3 regions of the Pontibacillus sp. ABV4_188 genome follow, and region 2 is predicted to be linked to each of the others. Evidence: riboswitches for the same ligand, from Rfam matches in the RefSeq annotation. Region 2 holds a riboswitch; each other region holds the start of a gene.
The links. Region 2 has a riboswitch for cyclic di-GMP ahead of ACYX4O_RS18510 (sensor histidine kinase). Riboswitches for the same ligand answer to the same signal wherever they lie in the genome.
Positions count from the first base shown of each region.

Region 1: linked by a shared signal. The riboswitch ahead of ACYX4O_RS19715 (EAL domain-containing protein) and the one ahead of ACYX4O_RS18510 (sensor histidine kinase) in region 2 are both predicted to bind cyclic di-GMP.
Region 3: linked by a shared signal. The riboswitch ahead of ACYX4O_RS14820 (competence type IV pilus major pilin ComGC) and the one ahead of ACYX4O_RS18510 (sensor histidine kinase) in region 2 are both predicted to bind cyclic di-GMP.

Region 1 covers NZ_CM149975.1:3,933,453-3,941,249, reverse strand. The annotation lists gene ACYX4O_RS19740 (glycine betaine uptake BCCT transporter) at 1-306, shown strand, start outside; gene ACYX4O_RS19735 (YpmS family protein) at 415-1,056, opposite strand; gene ACYX4O_RS19730 (SGNH/GDSL hydrolase family protein) at 1,084-1,974, opposite strand; gene asnB (asparagine synthase B) at 2,341-3,846, shown strand; gene ACYX4O_RS19720 (DUF2188 domain-containing protein) at 3,949-4,146, shown strand; gene ACYX4O_RS19715 (EAL domain-containing protein) at 4,369-5,079, opposite strand; cyclic di-GMP riboswitch class II at 5,219-5,297, opposite strand; gene ACYX4O_RS19710 (glycoside hydrolase domain-containing protein) at 5,465-6,112, opposite strand; gene ACYX4O_RS19705 (LysE family translocator) at 6,217-6,849, shown strand; gene megL (methionine gamma-lyase) at 7,377-7,797, shown strand, end outside.
Region 2 covers NZ_CM149975.1:3,668,139-3,675,935, forward strand. The annotation lists gene ACYX4O_RS18490 (signal peptidase I) at 1-1,167, opposite strand, end outside; gene ACYX4O_RS18495 (hypothetical protein) at 1,183-1,674, opposite strand; gene ACYX4O_RS18500 (hypothetical protein) at 1,697-2,113, opposite strand; gene ACYX4O_RS18505 (response regulator) at 2,142-2,795, opposite strand; gene ACYX4O_RS18510 (sensor histidine kinase) at 2,776-4,467, opposite strand; cyclic di-GMP riboswitch class II at 4,534-4,617, opposite strand; gene ACYX4O_RS18515 (SipW-dependent-type signal peptide-containing protein) at 4,972-5,661, shown strand; gene ACYX4O_RS18520 (SipW-dependent-type signal peptide-containing protein) at 5,866-6,501, shown strand; gene ACYX4O_RS18525 (hypothetical protein) at 7,054-7,299, opposite strand; gene ACYX4O_RS18530 (hypothetical protein) at 7,320-7,541, opposite strand.
Region 3 covers NZ_CM149975.1:2,862,403-2,870,199, forward strand. The annotation lists gene ACYX4O_RS14805 (hypothetical protein) at 1-71, opposite strand, end outside; gene pilM (type IV pilus biogenesis protein PilM) at 101-1,081, opposite strand; gene ACYX4O_RS14815 (prepilin peptidase) at 1,105-1,911, opposite strand; gene ACYX4O_RS14820 (competence type IV pilus major pilin ComGC) at 1,926-2,351, opposite strand; cyclic di-GMP riboswitch class II at 2,434-2,516, opposite strand; gene ACYX4O_RS14825 (type II secretion system F family protein) at 2,597-3,802, opposite strand; gene ACYX4O_RS14830 (type IV pilus twitching motility protein PilT) at 3,807-4,847, opposite strand; gene ACYX4O_RS14835 (GspE/PulE family protein) at 4,860-6,482, opposite strand; gene ACYX4O_RS14840 (VanW family protein) at 6,551-7,797, opposite strand, start outside.

The DNA.
Region 1 (7,797 bases), 270 kb from region 2:
GTCACTTCAGCCGACTCAGCTACATTTGTGCTTGGTATGCAAAGCACGAATGGCTCTCTTAATCCTCCGAAAACAGTGAAGTTTAGTTGGGGAATTGCTCAGTCTGCAACTGCAGCTATCTTGCTTTATACAGGTGGTTTGCAAGGCTTACAGAATGCTCTGATCTCAGCGGCCTTTCCATTTTCGATGATTATGATTATGATGGCTTACTCGCTTTATAAGGCTATCACAGAAGACTACCAAGCGATGAAGAAACAGACCTCTTCTTCATCAAGTTCAGATCAATCCGCTAAAACGGGTTCTTAAACGTAAAAAAAGGCTGCCACGTCGGCAGCCTTTTTTAATATACCTTCAAAAGAGTTGCTTGTAGGAGCTTACACTAATCTCACTCCACGCCCAAATAAGAGCTTCCTATTACTTAATGAGTTTCTTCAGCCATGAGCTTTGGCTAAACCCAAATGTTTCATGTGGAACCGTTAGTTCAAAAGCAAGTTGGTCTTTCTTTAAATTGAACGTAGAAGCTCGGAGCCCTAGTTCGTACCCAGGGTTAATCTGGGTGACAGCTACATAAACGTTTTCTTCATCTGGATTTACAATAATCCACTCAGGCATTGGATAGTTATCCTTAATATAATCCAGCACCTTCTTGTTCGGCAGATGAAGGCGGCCGAGTGTAATGGACTTCTGCTGAAGGATAAGGTCTCCGTTTTTTTGTACCACTGGTTCAAACTTCATTGTTAAAGGCAATTCCTTATCAAAAGCAACAATCGTTCCTGTTAACTCCACATCATCTTCTAGAGAAACCGAGTAATCAATGGATTGTGTATCGGATATTTCTGTTAAATAGCTATTGATGATTTGATTTAGATTATCTTTACTAGACATCACTGTAAATTCAGCCCGCTTATCACTGAAAGGCATGGATTTAGGTACCGATACAGATGAGGTTGGTAAATAAACAAGTAATAGAAGCCATAGGATGACCCCTACATTTATAATCGCTAGGATAAAGAATAACCACTTCCACTTATTGTTGACTTTTATTGCTTCAAACATATGACATCTCCAATCTAACTGATGTCTCTAAATTTCTTCTTCATTTTGGCGCACAATCTCATCTTTTAAATGAGAGAGAATACGTTCAGCCATTAGTCTGTACCCTTTTAAATTGGGGTGAAAGTTATCTTCGTAATAAAGATCTTCAGTAGAACCGCTAAATAAATCTTTGATTGGAATGTAGTTCACATTCGCATATCGATCGACGACATCTTTGCTGATACGATTCCAATCGTAAATGATTTGATCGAGCTCAGGGATGTCACTGAAATACTGTTCAAACGGATTGAACAAACCTACAAGATAAATATGGGCATCCTGATTTTGAGAACGTATGGTTTGGAAAATAGAGGATAATCGATCCTCATATTGAGGAAGTTCACTCTCGAAATCTTCATAAGCAAGAGAGGTGAAGTTGTTTTTGACAACTCTCATAATATCGTTTGCCCCGATTGTAATAACAATTACATCGGCTTCTTGCAAAGAAGAGGAGATTTCCTCTTCTTTCAGTCGATCTAACAACTGATCCGTACGATTACCTCGCTTACCGAAGTTCTTAATCTGAAAATCTTGGTTGTTTTCTTGTAGTGTTTCTTCAATAATCCCTACGTAACCACCGTTCCCTGAGGAATCACCTACGCCTTGAGTAAGTGAATCGCCAATGGCCACGATATTTATGTTGTCTTCCACGAAGATTTCTTTAGCCCCTTCTAAAACGGTAGAAACCGCTTCTTTCAGTTCTTCTGTGATGGTTTTTTCTTCCTCTGGCTTTTCTCCATCTCCTTCTTGGGTGGAGAAATCTTGAGACCCTTCACCGCTAAGGGAGGAGTCACTAACTTTCGATTCGTTACCAACCCAATAGAAGAGAATAATAAGGAAACTGAATAAAAATAAAACTGTTAATGCAATTCGTTTCATGTCGATCACACCTGACAATTATCAATTGTACCGTATCATAACACGCATTCCCCATTCTATATAGTGTAAATCGGCTATATATTACCTATATTATATGAAAAATGATTCATCTTTTTACATACCTTTTCGAACCAAATTGAAAAAAATTGAGGTTACATAGAACATTAACATAAAAAAAGGGTATATCTCTTTAAATAGAACCAAATAAAGCGATCTATTCGGAACTCATTAAAATAATGGGAGAGATCCCTTGGAATTATCTTAAATATACAAAAATGGATGAGTGTCCAGTATTTGGTTCTTTGGAAGAGAACTTATATAATGAACGTCATATTCAAAATAAAACAGTAGAGGTGACCCAATAATATGTGCGGCATATTCGCCACAACAGGCCATGTAGAAACGAATAAAATGAAAGACATTCTAGAGAGTATGAAACATAGAGGACCTGATGAGGGAAAACAAGTCCCTTTAGAAGGTTTCCATATAGGACACCAACGTTTATCCATTATTGGGCTAGATGATGGTATTCAGCCAATATCCAATGAAGAGAAAACAAAGTGGATCGTGTGTAATGGTGAAATTTATAATTACTTAGAATTGAAAAGTGAGTTAGAACAGCAAACGTCTTTTTTAACCCATTCCGATAGTGAAGTTGCGTTAAAATTAATTGAAACAGAAGGGGTTAAGAGTATAGAGAAACTTGATGGTATGTTCGCGTTCGTCATCGTTGATGAGCTAACGGATACATTCGTTGCGGCGAGAGATACATTAGGGATTAAGCCTTTATATTACGGACAAGATGACGAAGGGAATTATGTGTTCTCTTCTGAATTAAAGACCTTATATCTTATCACAAATAATGTGCAGGAATTTCCTCCTGGAACTTATTATACGCCAGAAACTGGCTTTGTAAAATACAGACAGATCAAGCATCCAGATCAACCCGCCCAAACAACGCGTCGTGAAATGACCACAGCGATACGAGAAAAGCTTGAACAAGCGATAGAGAAAAGACTTCTGGCAGATGTGGAGGTTGGCGTTCTCTTGAGTGGTGGATTAGATAGTAGCTTAATTTCAGCGATTGCTGCAAAGAAGGCTAAAGAGCAGGGAGGAACGGTGAAATCCTTCTGTGTTGGATCAGCTGGAAGTGAAGATATTGAGCGTGCTCGTGATGTAGCTAACTCAATAGGGTCAGATCATTACGAATACATATATACACAAGAAGAATTAATAGAGGCCATCCCTCATGTCGTATATGCCTTGGAATCCTATGAACCTTCTTTAGTAAGAAGTGCCATTCCGAATTACTTTGTGTCTAAACTTGCCTCACAACATGTGAAGGTGATCCTTTCGGGAGAAGGAGCTGACGAGATTTTTGCAGGTTATGAATATATGAAGAAATTTCAGACGACAGAGTCTCTTAATGAAGAAATCATTCGGATCATAAATACCCTTCATAATATTAACTTACAACGGGGAGACAGAATGAGTATGGCTCACTCCATTGAACTACGCGTGCCGTTCTTAGATTTAGAATTAATTGAAACAGCTTTACGTATTCCGTCTGAACAAAAGCTTCATACGGCAGAACAAATGGAGAAAACCATATTGCGAGAATCATTTGATGGAGTATTACCGGACCAGGTATTGTGGAGAAAGAAGGAAGAATTTTCAGCTGGTAGTGGAGCATTAGATTTGCTTGAAACCTATGCTGAGGAAACAATATCCGATTCAGAATTAGCTCGTATTAACACAGCAGCTCCGGTGGATATCCGCAGTAAACAAGAAGCTCTGTTTTATCGTTATTTCATTGAGTATTTCCCGGAACAATCAGCCCTTGAAACCGTAGGTAAATGGGCTACAGCATAACGGGCGTCTTATAGCATATCCAATTATTCGGTTATATGTTTTATACGCTTCAAGGTTGGGAACATATAGGTATAACCCAAAACAAAAAAGGAGCGATAATACATGAGAGAATACACAGTAGCACCCAACAAAGATGCAACAGAATGGTATGTAAAAGTAGAGGACGTAGCTCCTACTGACAAGTATGAGAAGAAAGATAAAGCCATTGAGAAAGCAGAAGAAATGGCTCAAGAACACAAACCAAGTAAATTGTACATTCTTGATAAATATCATGAGATTGAAGAAGAGCGCTCATTCTAAGCTCTCCTCTTATCTCGCAAAAAAGAAGCTGCCAGATGGCAGCTTCTTTTTTGTCTTAGCTCTGTTAAAGGTTATTGTTGTTAATCTTTATAACAAGCTAGGGCAGGGTAGTTGAAAGCTCGAAGCTGAAAGAGTGTTTCCGTTTTCTGCCACTTTGCCTTTTAACCGAAACAAAGACCACTGATTGGTAAGATAATCAGTGGTCTTTTGGTCGGGTGGGAGTCACCCCACAATAAGGGCTTGAGGCTTGCCAATATAGTACCCTTGAGCTACATCAATCCCGATCTCTTTGGCTAACTTAAGGTCATCCCCTGTCTCGATCCCTTCTAATACGACCGTTGTATCTCCTTTAAAATAATCTGTGAAAAGGGAGACTAGTTTTTGCTTTTTATCACTTGTAGCTAGGTCGGTAGCAAAATAGCGATCAAGCTTCAAGTACTCTGGTTCCATTTCAACTGCTTTCTTTAATGAAGTAGCCCCTTGTCCAAAATCATCAATTGCAAATTGAATTCCCATCTCCCGTAAAGTGTGAATACGAGTGGGGAGAAGGGGAGACTCCCACATGGCCTCCTCTTCCTTCGCTTCATTCATCTCGAAAACGATAGATGGGACAGGAGAAGAAGGAGCGTCTAGCATAGAGTGCATAAATCGGATGAAGTTGGGATGAAGAAGGGTAGACATAAACATATTTAGAAACAGTTTTTGATTATTAAGCTGATTAGAATAATGCGTAAAGGCTTTTTCGATCGACATGGTATCAAGTTTATAGAGAGTGTTCGATTGCATAGCAATTTTAAAAAGGGCTTCAGGACTAGATTGTATAGTAGAGCGTAGCAGAGCCTCATATCCATAAATAGCATCATCGGCCAGGTGATGAAGGGGCTGATAATTGTGAAATAGACGGTTTCTCTTTAAAAGTTCAAAAATATTCATAAAATCCCCCGTGTTCAAATGGTTGTGATGGATCACATTCTAATAATTTATAATGATTAGGGTGAAACGAAATCACGAAAATAAATGAATACTCATTCAAAGGCTTTTGAAGCTAAAAAAACCCCATTGAGTAAAAATCAATGCGGCCGGTTGCGCTACTAGCTCGACCAACCATAAGCGCCCAAATATAGATTGGTTTCAAAGCTTCCTGTCGTATTATGTAGAAACTAGTACTATTATCATAGCAATATTTACTTAGCAAATAAAGGTTAATTGTTTAAATTTTTACACAAATTAAAGACTGGCTTTACATTTTAACGTTGGAGGGTGTAGGAATAAAAGGCTAAGAGACCATTTTCTGATTGGTCCTTAGCCAGATTCCTTATTACCACAATAAATTAAGGAGGCGGTCATTGATGAGATTAGTGTTGATGGGACAAGCATCTGCGTTGCGGCCATATTGCCAACCCCATACATTCGATTTACATGAAAGTTTAGCGGGTGTGTATTTCGGTGCTTTACGTGCTCTTGTAACTCCAGTTTCCGGTTCTACACTGCATAGAACGGACTGTAGAGACACTTTATTATCCTTTGAGGTTGCTTTACAAAAGGCTTCATTAAATTTTCCATTTGTAGGATCGCAAGTAAACCCAGGTTGATATCCCGAAGCGTGCATGCCTTCGACGTAGCCTCGAATCCAGGACTCATCAACTTTAAAGAAATTTTCAACGTTCGCAAACAAAACCTTTCCTTTAGGGAAATTTAAACGTCTGGCATGAAACACAGCGTTTTGAGCAATAACTTTCCCTTTCCTGTACCCTGTAGCCTCCGTGAAATTATTATAAATGGCCATAACTTTTGTGCCGTTATTATGCAACCGTTCAATTTCGGAGACCGTTAATCCTTCTGATACCTCAGGAACTGTTGATAAATATCTCCCCCAGTATTTAGGCTTTCCATATTTCTTTAGTACACAGTCATATAACTCTTTCGTGGCTTCTTGTGTAGAATCCACTCCCCATTGATAAGCCATGTTGTGCTCCTCTCTGCATCAGAAAAATATTCCAAAATCACCTCTGACCCGCTAATATAAAACCTATATACATTCTATTCAAAAGAAGAAAGTAGGTGTTTCACTTGAGTATTTATCTTTTGCTATCGTTTCTAGGAGCTGCTGTAGTGCTCACACTGATGCCTGGACCGGATAATTTATTTGTGTTAGCCCAAAGCATTTCTCAAAATAAAAGAGCAGGTATTGCTACAACATTTGGATTATGTACAGGGATACTCGTCCACACACTAGCAGCAGCTGTTGGAATCACAGCTCTTGTCTATCAATCTGCGCTAGCTTTTATGGTAGTCAAATACGCTGGGGCAGTTTATTTGCTATATCTAGCATGGCAAGCATTTAAAGAAGAAGGTGGGGATCTTCAGGTTGAATCTAAGCAAGCACTTGAGTATAAGAAGCTTTATAAAAGAGGGGTGCTCATGAATATCCTTAACCCCAAAGTATCCCTTTTCTTCCTTGCTTTATTTCCACAATTTATCGACCATTCAAAAGAAGCGTGGGATGTTCCTTTCCAAATGGTAACGCTCGGAGTCTTATTTCTGATACAAGCCTTCATTATTTTCACCACAATCAGCTTCTTTGCTGAGAAGGTAGGAAATTGGCTATCAAAAGTCCCTCAAGTCGGAAGAAGGTTGAATATAGCAAAGGGAGTATTACTAGGAATCATCGGAATCAGCCTTGCCCTAAGAGACAAATCCTAACAAGGTGAAAGGAGAGGTGAATTGTCTTATTTGAGGCAGTTTGCGCTTTTGGTTTTGGGATGTTCTGATGGGCGTCTTGCCGCATGCCCAGGTCGTCTCGCCGCTTTGGGTGGGCGTCTCGCCGCATGGCCATGGCATCCTGACACTTCGGGTGGGCGTCTCGCCGCATGGGCATGGCGTCCTGACACTTCGGGTGGGCGTCTCGCCGCATGGTCAGGTCGTCCCGCCACTTTGGGCGCTCGTCCTGACGCATGGCCAGGTCGTCCCGACTATTGGAGTTGGGGTGTTCTTATCGAGAGTTCTTCATATGATAGGTAATAGGTAGTAGTATAGAGGCTTCCTAGGCTCCCCGCAGGAAAGCGAGTTGTCCCCGAGCAAACCCTAGCACTCCTCAAAGCGTAACGGCCTCCTCCCGCAAAACTAGTTAACAAAACCATTTTAAAATAAAAAGAAAACGCTTTCATTTTCTGTCAACATCTCATATGATGTGAATAGAAGGCTTTAGAGGCAAAAAGGGGGACACCACGATGGGGAAGAAAGAACACGGGTTTGAAACGAAAGTTATTCATGGAGGTTATGACTCAAAAGACTTTTTAGGAAGCCTGACAACACCGCTATTTCAAACGTCAACATTTACCTTCGATAGTGCAGAGCAGGGAGAAAATCGATTCAGAGGGACAGAGGATGGATATGTCTACTCGAGATTAGGCAACCCGACTGTAAGGGCGCTAGAGGATCGTATTGCTCAGCTTGAAGGGGGCGGAGCGGGACTGGCATTCGGATCTGGGATGGCAGCTGTCTCAGCTGTTTTAATCGGTTTAACGAAGGCCAACGATCATATCCTTTGTTCTCGTGGGGTTTATGGGTGTACATTTGGTTTATTATCCATGATGGAAGACAAATACAATATTACAACTTCTTTTTCTACAATGAATACAGAGGAAGAGA
Region 2 (7,797 bases):
ACGTGGAACATGATCTGTTCTACGCACAATTAAAGACAACCATCCTATCTTAGGAACAACGTAAATAACTTCCCCTTTAATCTGAGAAGGATGAACAAGTTCAGCATCAGCTATCGAATTGTTGTCACCTTTCGTTTTATAAAGTATAGTACTGTCTTCCCTGATTACTTCAATTACCCTGTGTGATATAAATATATTATCTCTTTGATATTGGATGACATCCCCAACCGCCACCTTCTGTCCATCAATTTCTTTCACGATCGTAACGTCCCCGGGTTGAATTTTAGGCTCCATACTACCCGTAGCAATAGCTGAGGGAAAAATAGGAAAAACCCCAACACAAAACCATACCACCACAATCGAAATTACTCCAGACACCATTATGGAGTATGGATTCTCTTGTTGATCCTGCGAAATCTGATTTGATGCTTTCCGATATAAATACATTAGGACTAAATAAGAGAAGATAGGTGTTAACGTCCCTAGTAAAGATTTTGTGATCCACTGAAGATCCGGTAACACGGGAGAGAACCATTCGAAGCCCTCTACTAGAAAAAAATAAATTATAGCCGGAAAAGGCCCACCTAAATAGACTAGATATGTAGCTAAGAGGTGTTCGGCAAATCCGGGCGCAATAGACTGGGCTAAGAATTGCACCCACTCCTCACTGCCTTTATTGTTTAAATATTGAGTGTAGGGGATTGTGATTGCAGTCATATATAGTGAGACAAGCACTAAGAAGACATGCCCCGTTTTCTTCTTCATACCATTAACCACAAAGCTTCTTAGGTGCTCTTGCCCTGCTATGATAGCGATAAAAGATATACCATTCACAACTAGACCAAAAAAGGAATGATCGTAAGGGCTTTTCCCAAAGCCACCTATTAAACCCGCAAAAAATAGTACGGCCACAGCGATTAAGCCAATATTAAAAGCCCATATATTAATCATTCCTCCGTACCTCTTTTTCCCACCCGTGCGGAGGCGAGGGAATGACCAAATGAGAAATAAGACCATCACCCATAATAAAGGTTCCATTACATAGTTCATGATTTGACCACTAATAGGAAGAAGAGGAGTCTTCGTTATGCCATATAAAACAACTCCAATAAATAGAAGAAATATACAACGAATGTATACGCTTTGATTCGAAATATAAGGTTTCACTCAGCTGCTCCCCCTCTATTTCTCTTCATCTTCTGATTTCGTTAACTCAGAATCTATCTTTTCTTTTACTTCACGTTTATCTTTTTTTTTGTCATTTTCACTTAAATTACTCGACTCCCCAGTTTCTTGGCTTAGTGTCTTAGAAGACTCGCTTGCATTTCCTTCTTCAACAGAAGTGGTTACTTCTTTCTTTGAGTGATCCTCTACTTGCTCTTTATCTTGTTCTGTCTTTTGCTCCTTTATTTTTTCATTGTCTTCCTCTCGTTCATCTTCTTTTGGCTTTTCTTGATTTTTCCCTTTTTCTTGGTCTCCACTATTGTTTTGTTCCTGCGGATCTTCTTTTTTATCTTTTTCAGTATGTTCTTCTGCTTTTTCTTCCTCAGATTCAGAGATAATGTTTATTTGACTTTCAATAGTTAAGCTTTTTTCCCACAGTCCATAGCTATTAGAAAATAGTGCAACTCCGCAAAAGATACTCCCTATTAAAAGCATTACATTCTTCTTCAATGAAAACCTTCTCCTCTCTCCATCATGGATTTTCCCATTGCTTATATGAAAGTACTTTTGATCGAAATGATGGATGGATTTTAACCATAAGTTCTTTTGATTCTTGTGGTTTTATGATCTCGTCTTCTATTTCTACAGGGAGCGTGCCGGTGTTTTTAACTTTATACGTTAAGCTGCCTTTATACCCTTCCTCCATATCAGCTTTAAAATATAAACGATCATTCGTAACATGAAATTCCGTATTTTCGATTCCCTTTTGCGGATGCACGCTGTACTCATTTAGGTAAACTAGACTCAATTCACCTGTGCCAAGGTGAGCTGATATAGTTATTTGATTCTGGAAATGCGCATAGCTTATACCTGCGCCACATAAGAAGAAAATAGCAGAGCACCATATCCAAAGTACGTTGCCCCTAAAAAGGTGTCTTCTGCGCTTCATACCAACCACTACTTTCTCGTTATAGTTGTTAAGCTAAACTCCGATCAGGTAAGATATAGCAAGCTATCCCTTTTGCGTTAGCGTAAAGAGCAGCTCGCGTTCGGTCAGGCAAATCTAATTTATCTAATATCTGACTCACGTGTTTCTTGACTGTATTTTCCGTTATAAACAAATGAGATGATATCTCTCGGTTTGAGTAACCCATCCCAATAGCTCTTAATACTTCTAATTCTTTATTCGTTAACTGATTAAGCTCATCTAATTCACATGATTCTTCTTCTAAAAGCAGTTCCAATACTCCCGGATCGTAATATTTTCTCCCGTTACTTACTACATTCACCCCATGCACCAACTCCTCTGGCATAGCTTCTTTCAGTATGTAACCAGAAGCTCCTAACTCTTTAGCTTTTATAAAGTCTTCTGATCTAGCAGATGAAGTCAGTATGATAAAACGTGTTTTTAAACCCTTTAATTCTTTCGCCTCTTCAATAAGATGAAACCCAGAATCCAACCCAAGACGTAAATCAACTAATACAATGTCAGGCTTTTCATTCTTGATACTAGCTAAGCCTGTATTTTTATCATTGGCTTCGAAAATAATTGAACCTTCGTTCTCTAACTTAAACAATGAAACAAGTCCTTCCCGAACTAACGGATGATCATCAATTACTAACAACTTCATTGATATCCCCACTCCTCTTCACGTTTAAAGTGACTTTAACTTTGGTCCCTACATCTACATGACTTACAATAGAATGTTTGCCATTATACTGATTAGCAAGCTCGCGAACATTCTTTATCCCTAAACCTCCCCCTTTTCTATAAACATGCTCCACATCAAAACCAGTTCCATTATCTTCTATAAACAAATGAACCTTATTCTCCAATTTATTTACGTTCACTTCGATAACAGTTGCCTTCCCGTGACGTATGGCATTTCCAATTGATTCAACAACAATACGGTAGATGACTCTTTTTGTATCCATTGATAAATCCTCCAGACTAGGACATATACTTTTTCGAATCGTTATATCATTGAGTTCGGCTACATGATCCAGATAATATATAAGCTTACTACCGAACGCCATTTCTGTTTGTTTAGTTGAGCTCAATTTATAAATACATTTTCTTAATTCGGTAGCGGCTTCTCTTGAGAATTCTTCAACCATCAACAACTTGTCTCTAATTTCTTCATCAATCTGTCCCTGGTTTATAGCATGCATGGCATAATTTATGCTAAACAATCGTTGAGAAACGCTATCGTGTATTTCGTTCGCAATGCGATTTTGTTCTTCCAGAAGGAGAAGTTGAGAGTTTACCTCTTCATATGAAATCCTTTCATATGTAATGGCACACAGTTTTCCAAGAAAGCTAAGTTGTTTATTAATAAACTCAAGTTCTTCCTTATTCGCATCCTCGATTTCCACTCCTAGAATCCCGTATCTCTGAAACGAAGTGGTAACCCCTACAATCACCAGTTTTTTAGAATTAAATGTCACAAGCTTGGGTGATCCACTATACAAGTTGGATGCACGAATCAAGTACCTACCTAAGTCCGCTGTTCCTGAGTATTGGAGAGGATTTGTATAAAGAGCTTGGGAACCGCCCTCTCGGCTAACTCTTTCATTCAAATAGAAAGCAAAAGTACAATCTGTTAACCTACGTGCATAAGACAGAAAATTCTGAATTATGACATTGTACGACTCATGACTATTTATGCCTTCTAAGATCTTATAAAGATCCATGATATGATCCATTCCCTGCTGCGCCTTTTGATTCGCGACATTAAGCTTCTTATTCATGTCTGACAAGTGGTTAGACTGTTGATCAAGTTTGTTATTTTTCCACTTAAGCTCCTTAAGCACTACTGAAAATAACTGCACAGCTAATGTTATCAATATATAGGCTAAACCATACAACAGAGCAGAACTCAGACTTAAAGTTCCTTGAGCAGAAAAGTAATAAAGGAAAAGTAGATAGAAAGATAAATAAAGCCAACAGTACAAAAGAGGCAAAATATGAGCTGCCAGCAATACAGGGTTTAATGCATACCACACAAAAATCCCATTCAACCCTCCGCTCGGTAGTAAGAGTAAGGTAATCCCAACAGTTTCAATGATCAAAAGCGTATTTAACTTCCAAGGGACATCCTTAGCTCTTTCATAGAGCCAAACAATTAAGAGCGAAGAGGATAAAATCAGCAAAAGGACAAGTATCATATTTATTATAGATAGGTAATTATCCATTAAGAGGTAAAATATAAAAGAGATAAAGATAGACATGAAACGATAGACATGTAAGACATTATTATAATTCATATCAAACCGAATGGGTAAACCAACTAAGGCTAACATTATGTACGCACCTTTCAAAAGGATTGGGGAAGACAATCGTTATAACAAACAAAAAAGCCTTCCCAATGAAAGCCGAACCGGTTGCACTACTGGCTCCGTGTATCCAAAGTGCCCAAAATAAGAATACACTTCATTACCTTTCGTCTATATCTAAAGTAATACTATGTGGGTAATTCTGTAAACCACAAAAACTAGACATCTCCCAACCTTATATCTCAACTCTCATGGATAATCGCTAGACCTCGACATTATTTGATGTTGGATACATGGGTAATCTGTCAGTCTTTGCCACAAACTAAAACTTAAAACGTTTGGTTATTTATTCCTATTATATATCATAATGAATGATCGTCCATTACACTAAAGTAGTATTCTTCTTATCCAATCGTTCCTTTTCAGAAACCACAAGTAGTATAGAAAATCACTCTTATTCATGGCGAGCTTTCAAACATTCTCCACTACAATACAATTAGATTCACCAAACTTAATCGGGGAGATGGTTGTATGAAAGCACCAAAGTTTATTACGACTGCAGTTATTGCAGGAATGATGGTTACAGGAGCAGGTTATGCGTATTGGACAGATGCTTTAACGGTAGATAATACGGTTTCAACTGGGGAATTTGATGTAGAGTTTGTTGATGAGGGCTTCCTTCCTTTACAGTTAGCAGTAGATACGACAGGAGAAACAAAATATATGATGGATAGTACAATATCACAAGATGCTGATCAATTAACTGTTAACTTTGAGAACATGTACCCTGGTGCTATGGGACTTTATGCAGCTAAGGTAGAGAACACTGGTTCTATTCCAGCTAAGCTTAAAAACGTTGAAGTGGACTTTTCTGAAGCAGCGGGAGTCTTAGCTAATGACATGAAAGCTGCTGGTGGTTACGTACACTTCGATGAAAACAATAATTATAAGGGCGGAAAGTTCTTCATCGGTAATTTGAATAACCTAGAAACTAAATTAGATACAATGCTTCAGAATCTACAAATGGAACCAGGCGATTATATCCTATTCGATATTCCAGATGAGTATAAAGATGAAGTAGCTGCTGAAATTCCTGCTTACAATCCTGATGAGCAAAATTGTATCATTTTTTACCTAGATCATAACTCTAATAATGATTCAGAAAACCTTACCACTCAGTTCGATATCAAATTTAACTGGGAACAGCATAACGCACAGTAAAAGATATCACCCCAACCCGGATGATCGTTATGATCGTGCGGGTTTTCTTATGCACTAAACAACAAATGGTACCCAAAAGTAGTACACCTATCTCTAAAAAAGTATAAAGCAAGACTATCCTTAAGTATGGCGCTTTAGCTTTCTTATCATAGTAATCTATTAACTGTAAGCAATAATCAAATCACATTTAAGGGAGAGATTGTTTTGAAGGGTACTAAATTTGTAGCTTCTGCAGTTATTGCAGGAATGATGGTAACAGGTGCTGGATATGCTTATTGGACGGATGCATTGACTGTGGATAACACGGTTTCAACTGGGGAGTTAAATGTTGCTTTTGATGATAGTAAAACTTCTATCGCAAGTGCAGAGAGCGGTACAGAATACGTGGTTGTAGAAGAAACGCCAGGTAGTGATGGAAAATCCTATGAGTTCTCAGTATCAAACCTATATCCAGGTGCTAGCGTTAAGGTAAGTACAGCTTTCACAAATACAGGTACGATTCCAGCAGTTATTGACGATTCAACGTTCTCATTTGATAATGCTTTATCAGTAGCACAACGCTCAAAGATGCTATTAGAAGGCGGTACTATTTCTATACTTAAGGCGGATAATTCTACACAACACAGTTATACCATTCCAAGCGGACAATATAATATTAACGATGCAGGAAGTGTAATTGAAAACTATGCAGGTGATTATCAATTAGAACCTGGTGACTCTGTTGTATTGTCAGACTTAGAGTTTACTATGGATCCTAGTACAGTAGAAGCTGATGATTTAGAAGACAAAACATTCACTTTCCAAATTGGAGCTACTTTTAAACAGCATAACGCACAATAATAGTAAAAGGCAGGTGGGTAACCTGCCTTTTTTCATGCATTGGAAAGACAAAGTCACTCACCCTAGAAATGAGATCTTCCTTCCATCGCAAGGTTTCCAGCCCAACCTTTAATAAAAAAGAAAATGTAGCACAAGCATCCACCTGTGCTTCTCTTTTAAGTTACTGTTTTAAATTTCTTGAATATATTCTTCTTCAAAACATCTCCTTCAGTAGACTTTAACGCTTTGCGGTAATTATGTTTTGGCTAGCGGATAACGATAAATCTAGACTTACACCTTTTCCGTCATCTTGTCATCCTTTGGATCAAAATTCTTTTCCATATAATCCGTACTGCGTAGGTTCGATGAGGCTATGTATCCATTGTAATGATCACTTTTCACTTACTTCATAAGCTACGAAACGTCTATAGATGCGCTCTGTTGGGTAATCAGGTCTACTTACAACTTCCTAGTTCTGAGTAATACGGAACAAGTTCCACAGGACTACTCCCAAACAATTTATTGGTTCTTAAATTCCATAGTCATTGTTCTCACTCAAATGATCACCATTCATTACATAAACTTGATCTCCAGGCTGGAACATTTGAGTAGAACTGAATCTGCTTCAGGCCACTCATACTCTCCTTTTTTCGATTTAAAACCACCTTCAGTTTCGGAAGCAAATTCTTCAGGCGTCTCGGCTATCGACACTCTACTATATTTTTTTATATTGTCGTAAACCTTTTCTTGATAGGTTTTTTTCCCTTTTTCATATTCTCTATCTGGGTTATTATCATTGGAATACCCATTATAAGCCATAATGGCAAAATACCATTGCTCTAGTATGCGGCGGTTACTAGCACCATTAATAGTGCGTAATTTAATTTTATAAGGAAGTTGTTTCCATTTATATTTAAAATATAAGCGCCTATTCGAATGTTGTGCTCTGCATCAGGAGCTAATCGCTTTTTATCTACCCCCTCGAGGTCATGATTAGTTATTTGCATTATCCCAATACCACCATCACTTATCAGAACGGTACCACCTTCCTTAAATTGCATCGTATTGTTCTCCCCAGAAGCTATTGCCTTCGTGAAGCGCCGAGGCGGTTCACGACCAGTAAAAAAGTACTTAATTTATTTAAGCTTAGCACGCTTCCATCTAAGTATAGGCAGTAAAAGAAGCAAATCAACTAGATACAGTAGGTGACTTGCTTCTTTTTTATAGGTATTTGACTTCTTCACTGGTCCTGGACGGTTCTAGCGCTTCTTTCAAAAAAACCTCTAAATATGAAGTACGAGACCCGTCTTCATCCTA
Region 3 (7,797 bases), 810 kb from region 2:
GCAAGCGCCAATAAATAAGGCACCATATTTTGTTTCTCTTTCTGTTCAAGTAAATTTATTTCTACCTTCATCGACTATTGGTCCCCCTAACGTTATGCTCCTATGGTTTCAGGGCTAAGCCTACTGACTCTGCAAACCGAAATGGAATGGTCTCGTCCTCGGCTTCTGAAAATTCATGTGAATCGATCATTTTTACGTTCAGCTGAAAAGTGTTCTGGCACTTTTCATACACTTTATGTAAAAACGGAAAATCACCTGAGATTAATAGATTCGTAACAGCAGATTCGCCATTTGTTACAGAATACCGATAGAAATTCATAATACGTTCGACTTCTCTCATCTGTTCCTCTATATAGGCATCAATTTCTTGTTCATCACCTGTAAAGCGTACGGCCGCATCCCCTTTAACCGGAACTTCCCATAGGGCAAGGTCTAACCCACTCTTCATGTAACGTGTGAATTGAGGATGGCAATTATGGAAGACCGTTAACACGATACCATCCAAATTCCATTGAAGAGAAAGTAAATGATCATCTGAACGAGCATGATCCAAATCATAATATAAACGGTATAAAGACAAGAAAGTCAGATCCGCTACAGCTGGTTTCGTATTCGCATCTAAGAGAGCCGACTCAAAAGCCCGAACCCGGGATTCCGGATAAGCAAACAAAAGCACTTCGTTCATATTCATCTTCTCTTCTAACACGACATAATCAAATACAGGCTCTTCAAAAGGAAGATGCAATCCCTCACCGATCTGCATATACAAGTAGCCCTTCACCTCATCTGCCGTCTTTAAATCATTCGGAATATGAAACGACTTAATAATAACAGAGGCATCCGGCACGCTAAAATATACCTTCTTCTTACGCCACTCTTTCTCTTCAACCAACTCCTCAATAATAGAAGAGAGTTTCCTTGCATCCACGACCTTACCTTCTTCTATAATCCCGCTTTCCAAATAACGTTCTCCGTAATCCACTACATCCGTTAGCTCCGGAGTGTCACATTCTATGTATCGGAGTACATGGTCTTTGAATATAATGTTAATGCGCTCTTTTGACTTTCGAAAATTAAACATACTCACGTCACCTGCCTTTCTGATTAGAATAACTGAAGATACCAATCAATAATAGGAGCTTTAAAGAAATAACTCGTGAGTGCCCCCAACACAATGTATGGACCAAACGGCACCGGCTTTTTCCGATCAATCTTTTTAAACAAAAGCAATACGCCACTTATAACCGATCCGTATAAAGTCGAGAGGAAAAAGGCTAACAACACACCAGGAAGTCCAAGCACAATGCCAATAACACCAAACAGTTTCATATCTCCACCACCCATACCACCTCGGCTGGCGATAATTATGATGGCTGTTAGAATAAGCCCTGTTGCTGCTCCAGCTACCGAACCCCACCATGGGTCGAGAGGGGAAATAACTCTCCCTATTATGAGTAAGGGTAAGAAAAAGAGTAGGATTACATTAGGGATAAGCATGTAGGTTAGGTCGGTTACGGTAATAATCACCAGCAACGAGGTGAAAAGAAGGGCCACGATGAGTTCAGTTGAGAAGCCGAAAAGTATAAAGCTGTAAGCATACAAAAATCCCGTAGCCGCTTCGACTATCGGGTATAGGGGTGAGATGCTTGTTTTGCAGTTGCGGCATTTGCCTTTTAGCGTGATGTAGGAAAAGACAGGGACTAGATCAAGACAATTTAGGATGTAGTTGCAGTTAGGGCAATGTGACCGCGCTTGAGTAAACATTTGCTTCTGTGGTACACGTAAACCAACTACGTTAAAAAAAGATCCTAGAACAATACCGAATATTGTAAAATAAAAAAGAATATATAAGTTCATCATTTTAACCTCGATATAAAAGAGTGGAAGCCCCCCATAAATGGGGGACTTCATATGTGTTTTACAAATTATCCACCCACTTTAGTGACGTCGCTCCGAGTTAATGAATCTACATCTGTACTAGAGATAGTGTAACCATTTGTAGTAATTTCAACTTTATATCCAGTTACATCTCCTCCACTATCTGTTTGTGGAGTTACTGTTCCTGATGTTATTTTACCATTACTCTCTAAGTACCCCGCATCTACCATATCCGCAACTGACTTAGCGGTAGTTCCTACACCTTCTTCTAACGCACTCATAGATCTATAAGCTTCTACCAATTGCTCAGCAGAACGAATAACCGCATCTTTTTTACTGTTTTCAACCACATTTGCAATACTAGGCACAGCAATTGCAGCTATAATCCCTAAGATTACAATTACCGCGAGTAGTTCAATCAGCGTAAAACCTTTCTCATCTTTGTTCATCAGTTGACGAAACTTGTTTAACATGAGTCTGTTCTCCCCTTTTTTTTATAATAAATAATTATGAAACACTCGTTACAAAAACGACCACACCATAAACCTATCTCCTATTATGTACGGTCGGTTGCACTACTCGCTCCAGGGTGGCTAAGTGCCCATATACAGCCAACCTATCGTTGCTTCCGATGGTATGTTGGTACGTGTAATCATCTACACCTATTATAGTAAATCTATCTCATTATTACCACTATTATCTTATGAAATTAGCACATTTACCCAATTTGTTCAAAAATAGAGAACATTGGAATGGCAATGGCTGCTACAATGCCGCCGACGATCAGCGCAAGGAAGGCAATCATAACTGGTTCTATTAAACTTTTAATGCGATCTGTTGCGTAATCAAGCTCAGATTCATAGAAATCAGCTACTTTCCCTAGCATATGATCTAAAGAACCAGAGCTCTCCCCAACAGAGACCATTTGTGTTACAAGCGGAGGGAAAATCCAATGCTTTTGCATCGGAGCGGCCATCGATTCTCCCTTCTCAAGGGATTTTCTTGTCGTTTTCAAGACCGATTCGACAACTTTATTGCCGACGATGCGTTCTGTAATATACACCGCCTGTAAAATCGGCACAGAGCTATTAAATAATGAGCTCATTGTCCGAGTCATACGAGCGAGTACCGCCTTTTGAATAAGAGGGCCGAATATAGGAATCCTTAATTTCATAAGGTCTAGACCATAGGAGAATCGCGGGTACTGTTTCATATACTGAATGCCGCCATAAAGGAGGAGTGGAATGACAATAAACAGCCACCACATACTCTGAGATAGTTCCCCTAAGCTCATTACAAATTGCGTAATCGGAGGGATATCGCCTCCAAAGGATAAGAACATATCCGCAAACCTGGGCACGACGAAGCTTAATAAGAAGATCACGATCCCAATGGCAATAACCAATACAACAACCGGGTACGCGAGGGCTGAAATGACCTTTTGGCGTGTGTCGTACTGCTTTTCATAATAAGCAGCAAGCCGGTCTAAAATTTCATCAAGGTTACCCCCGGCCTCACCGGCGCGAACCATATTTACAAACAAATCGGGGAAAATCTTTTGATGCTTTTCTGCTGCATCTGAGAAGGAAAGACCTCCTTCAAGATCTTCTGCTATTTGAGTGAGAGCACGCTGTAGTGCCTTACTCGATGTTTGTTCTTTTAATATATAAGTAGATTGAATGAGAGAAATTCCTGATTCAAGCAGCGTTGCAAATTGGCGAAGGTAAATGACAAACTCTTTATTTTTCACCTGACTGCCTAGTTGAATATCTTTATACAATATGCTGTTTAGTTCATTAATGGTGGCAACGGTCATCCCGTCTTCTTTTAATTTCCCAACAGCTTCTCGTTTAGAGTCAGCTTTTATACGTCCTTCCTTCATCTTTCCCTTAGATGTACGGGCTTTGTACTTGAAGTAAGCCATATGCCTATTGCCCCCTCTCTTCTAAAAACGGAGCGGCCGCTTCTGTTGTGATGACCCCTTCCTCTACTAAAGCACGGACAGAAAAATCAAGAGTGTGCATGCCTTGAGCTTTGGACGTCTGAATAATGTTTGGAATCTGGTGAATCTTCTCATTCCGGATAAGGTTCTTAACAGCGGACGTATTCATAAGAATCTCAGTCGCAGCACGTCTCCCTTTCTTGTCCTTACGCTGAAACAAGCGCTGAGACACAATGGATTGAAGGACACTAGCTAGTTGTATCCGCACTTGGGTTTGCTGATTCGGAGGAAAGACGTCAATAATTCGATCAATAGTGCTTGCTGCCCCGGTAGTATGAAGCGTTCCTAGTACCAGATGTCCTGTTTCAGCAGCTGTGATGGCTGTAGAAATGGTCTCTAAGTCTCTCATTTCTCCGACTAAAATGACGTCAGGATCCTGGCGCAAACAAGCACGCAAGCCGTTGGCAAAGTTGTTCGTATCAAATCCGACTTCACGCTGATCGATAATGGAATAGCGGTGAGAGTGTAAATACTCAATAGGATCTTCAAGTGTAATGATATGGCGGCGCATCGAATTATTCATGTAATCAATCATGGATGCTAGCGTCGTTGATTTCCCGCTTCCTGTAGGTCCTGTAACAAGCACAAGCCCTTGAGGTTTCTCAGCAATTTCTCTTAACACATTCGGCATATGTAAGGCATCAAGTGTAGGGATCTCTGTCGGCACAATTCTTACAGCTAGTGATACACAGTTTCGTTGGTGGTAAGCATTAATACGAAAACGCGACACACCAGGTATACCGTAAGAAAAGTCAACCTCTCCTTTTTCTTTAAACTTGTCCCATAGCGTTTGTGAGAGAATTGCTTTTGCCATCCCAAATGTATCATCTGGTCGCATTGTTTCTTTGCCGTACTGCTTTAAATCCCCATGCAGCCGAAAGATTGGAGGCACCCCAACAGTTATATGAATATCCGATGCTTTCAGCTCAAATGCAGCTATTAATAATTTCTCAAATCGCTCTTTCATGAACACACCTCCTTACTCACTTTTCGCTACACGCAGCACTTCTTCTGTCGTCGTATGTCCTTGCTTAACTTTAAGCAAGCCATCATCAACTAAGAAGATCATCCCCTTCTTCCAGGCGTACTCTTTAATCTGAGACATAGATCGATTGTTCATCATCATCTTCCGAATGGCTTCATCGATGGTCAGTACTTCTTGGATGGCCATACGACCTCTGTAGCCTGTATGCTGGCAACTATTGCACCCTTCGCCTTTATAAACCGTGTCGACCTTAAGCCCTCGCTTATGAAATAACTCTTTTTCTAGTTCAGTTGGTGTGTAGGCCGTTTTACAATCACGACAAATCTTCCGAACGAGTCGCTGAGCAACAATACCAGATACAGATGACATCACTAAGTAAGGCTCCACATCCATATCAATTAAACGCGGGATCGTAGCGATGGCACTATTTGTGTGAAGCGTACTAAATACAAGGTGGCCGGTTAAGGATGCCCGAATCGCAATCTCTGCTGTTTCAGAATCTCTAATCTCTCCGACCATAATGATGTTTGGATCTTGTCGCAAAATCGACCGCAGTCCGGCTGAAAAGGTGAGCCCGATATTCGCATTCACCTGAACTTGATTGATCTTATCCAATTGATATTCAACCGGGTCTTCTACCGTAATAATATTGACGTCGTCTGTATTTAAATGGTTTAAAGAAGCGTATAACGTAGACGACTTCCCTGAACCAGTTGGACCGGTAATTAAAACAAGACCTGAAGGCTGATTTACTAATTCGAGGTAACGTTTATAGTTAATTTTGTTAAAGTCTAAATCACTCAAATCCCCCATAGCGCTCCCAAGGTTCAAGATTCGTATAACAATTTTCTCACCATATACGGTAGGCAAGGTGGAAATCCGCAAATCAACAGGAGTATGATCTATAAACGTCTTAATTCGACCATCCTGAGGTAAGCGAACTTCTGTAATGTTTAAGTTAGCCATAATTTTCACACGAGCCGTTAAAGAATTTTGCATAGACTTTGAAAGTCCTTGCTCCGTTCGTAACACCCCGTCCACCCGGTACCTGATTAGCACTTTCGTTTCTTGTGGGTCAATGTGAATGTCACTTGCTTTCATCTGAACTCCCGCTTGTAGCATTTGGTTTAACAACCGTATGGCAGGGGCATCATCAGGGTCATCTGAAGGCTCTAAATCCTCACCGCTGTTTAGATTATAGTACTTGTTAATCGCTTGATAGATCTCGTCTTTTGTTGCGATTACAGGTGAGATTTGAAAACCTGTTGAGATTTGTAAGTCATCTATCGCATAATAGTCCATCGGATCATTCATAGCGACGACAATTTCATTCTCTTCTTTACTAATCGGAATTAAAATGTTTCGCCTGGCGAAATCTTTCGATATTAGCGAAAGCAGATTCGTATCGATTGGATATTGGTATAAGGAGATGTGAGGAATGCCTAGCTGAAATTCTAGGACTTCAATTAATTGCTGCTCGGTTATGTATCCTTTGTCTAATAAAACATCTCCTAGTTTTTGACCATTTTCCTTTGTCTCTAGAGCTTCTTTAATTTGCCCTTCCTTAATCATGCCTGCTTCTTTTAACAAGTCTCCCAGACGCTTACGTTCTGCCATTTTCCGTTTTCCTCACTCTCTTCGTAAGGAAAATGCGAACCCTTATATCGAGTCCGCATTCCTTAACGTTATTCCCCTTTGGATGGACCTTCATCAGGACTCCATATTCCATCTGTTCCGTCAGACTTTTGCCCTTCGTTCTCATCGTCAGAATCTCCAGAGGATCCTTTCTCTGACCCATCTTTGTCTGTAGAATTATCCGACTGATTCACATCATCTTCTGAACCGTTTGAATTTGATCCAGAGTCTTCATTCTCTTGATGATCTCCGTTACTCGCCTCACCATTGTCGCCCGGCGAGTCTGAGCTATCCTGATCCTCGCTCCCGTTGCCAGTGGTAACAGGTTCCACAGGCTCCGGACGCTCCTCTAGTGTATGGACAGGGGGATAATAATCTTGAGTAATAAATTCAGTATCAACGGCTTCATTGTTCTGGTTATAAATCTCTCTAAACACATCATAAGCCAGTCCCTTTTCGCCTTCTCTTTTCATTTCCGGTCCGACTGCAAAGGGGCTATATTGAATAATAGTACGCGGCTCAATCTCACGCTCGTTTTGTATCAGTACTTCATATTCCCTCGAAATGGGGTACCCTACAATTTGAACAGTAAGTGCTTCTTCACTCACCTCGAATTGGATTTTATAGGAGGACTCATTCGGGTTGAAAAAGACAAAATCGTGTGCCTCTGAAAGGTTTACACTCGCTTCCCTACCCTTTTCAGCATAAGCAGGTAGGTGCCGGCTTATATGCCTTTGTATGATATCAAAATTCGTTTGCAATACAGCTCCGTAGAGACCAGATGCCATCACATTTAGTGCGGTTTGATTTTGAAGAGGTACGTCATTGACTTGTTCTAATAAAGATACATTTGACTTTGGCTCTATAACCAAACCATCTAATTCATGTGTATACGTAAATACATCAGACCCATCAGGGATCTTCTGATTATACTCTGCTATAACACTATATAGCGATTCAGTCCCGCTACTGACATAATCGTAAACAGAATAAGTCAACGATTTATCTGACAACACTTCGACCTGTGACCTAATATCAGCAGTAAGCTTATCAAGGAGCAAATGATCGTACACTTCCTCACCAAATGCCTCTTTTTGCCCTTCTAGAGCCGATCGGTTAAATCGAACAGATAACGGGTTTACGGTTCCTTCTTTTAAGCTATCTAAAGTGTCAGCTACATCCACTGTTACGAATTCTTCTGACAAGATAATGGATTGTTCTTCTGTCAGCACTTCAACCGGATGTAAATCAAGCCATTTTTGCACTCTGGTTTTAAGAGCATCCTCAGCTTCTGTAC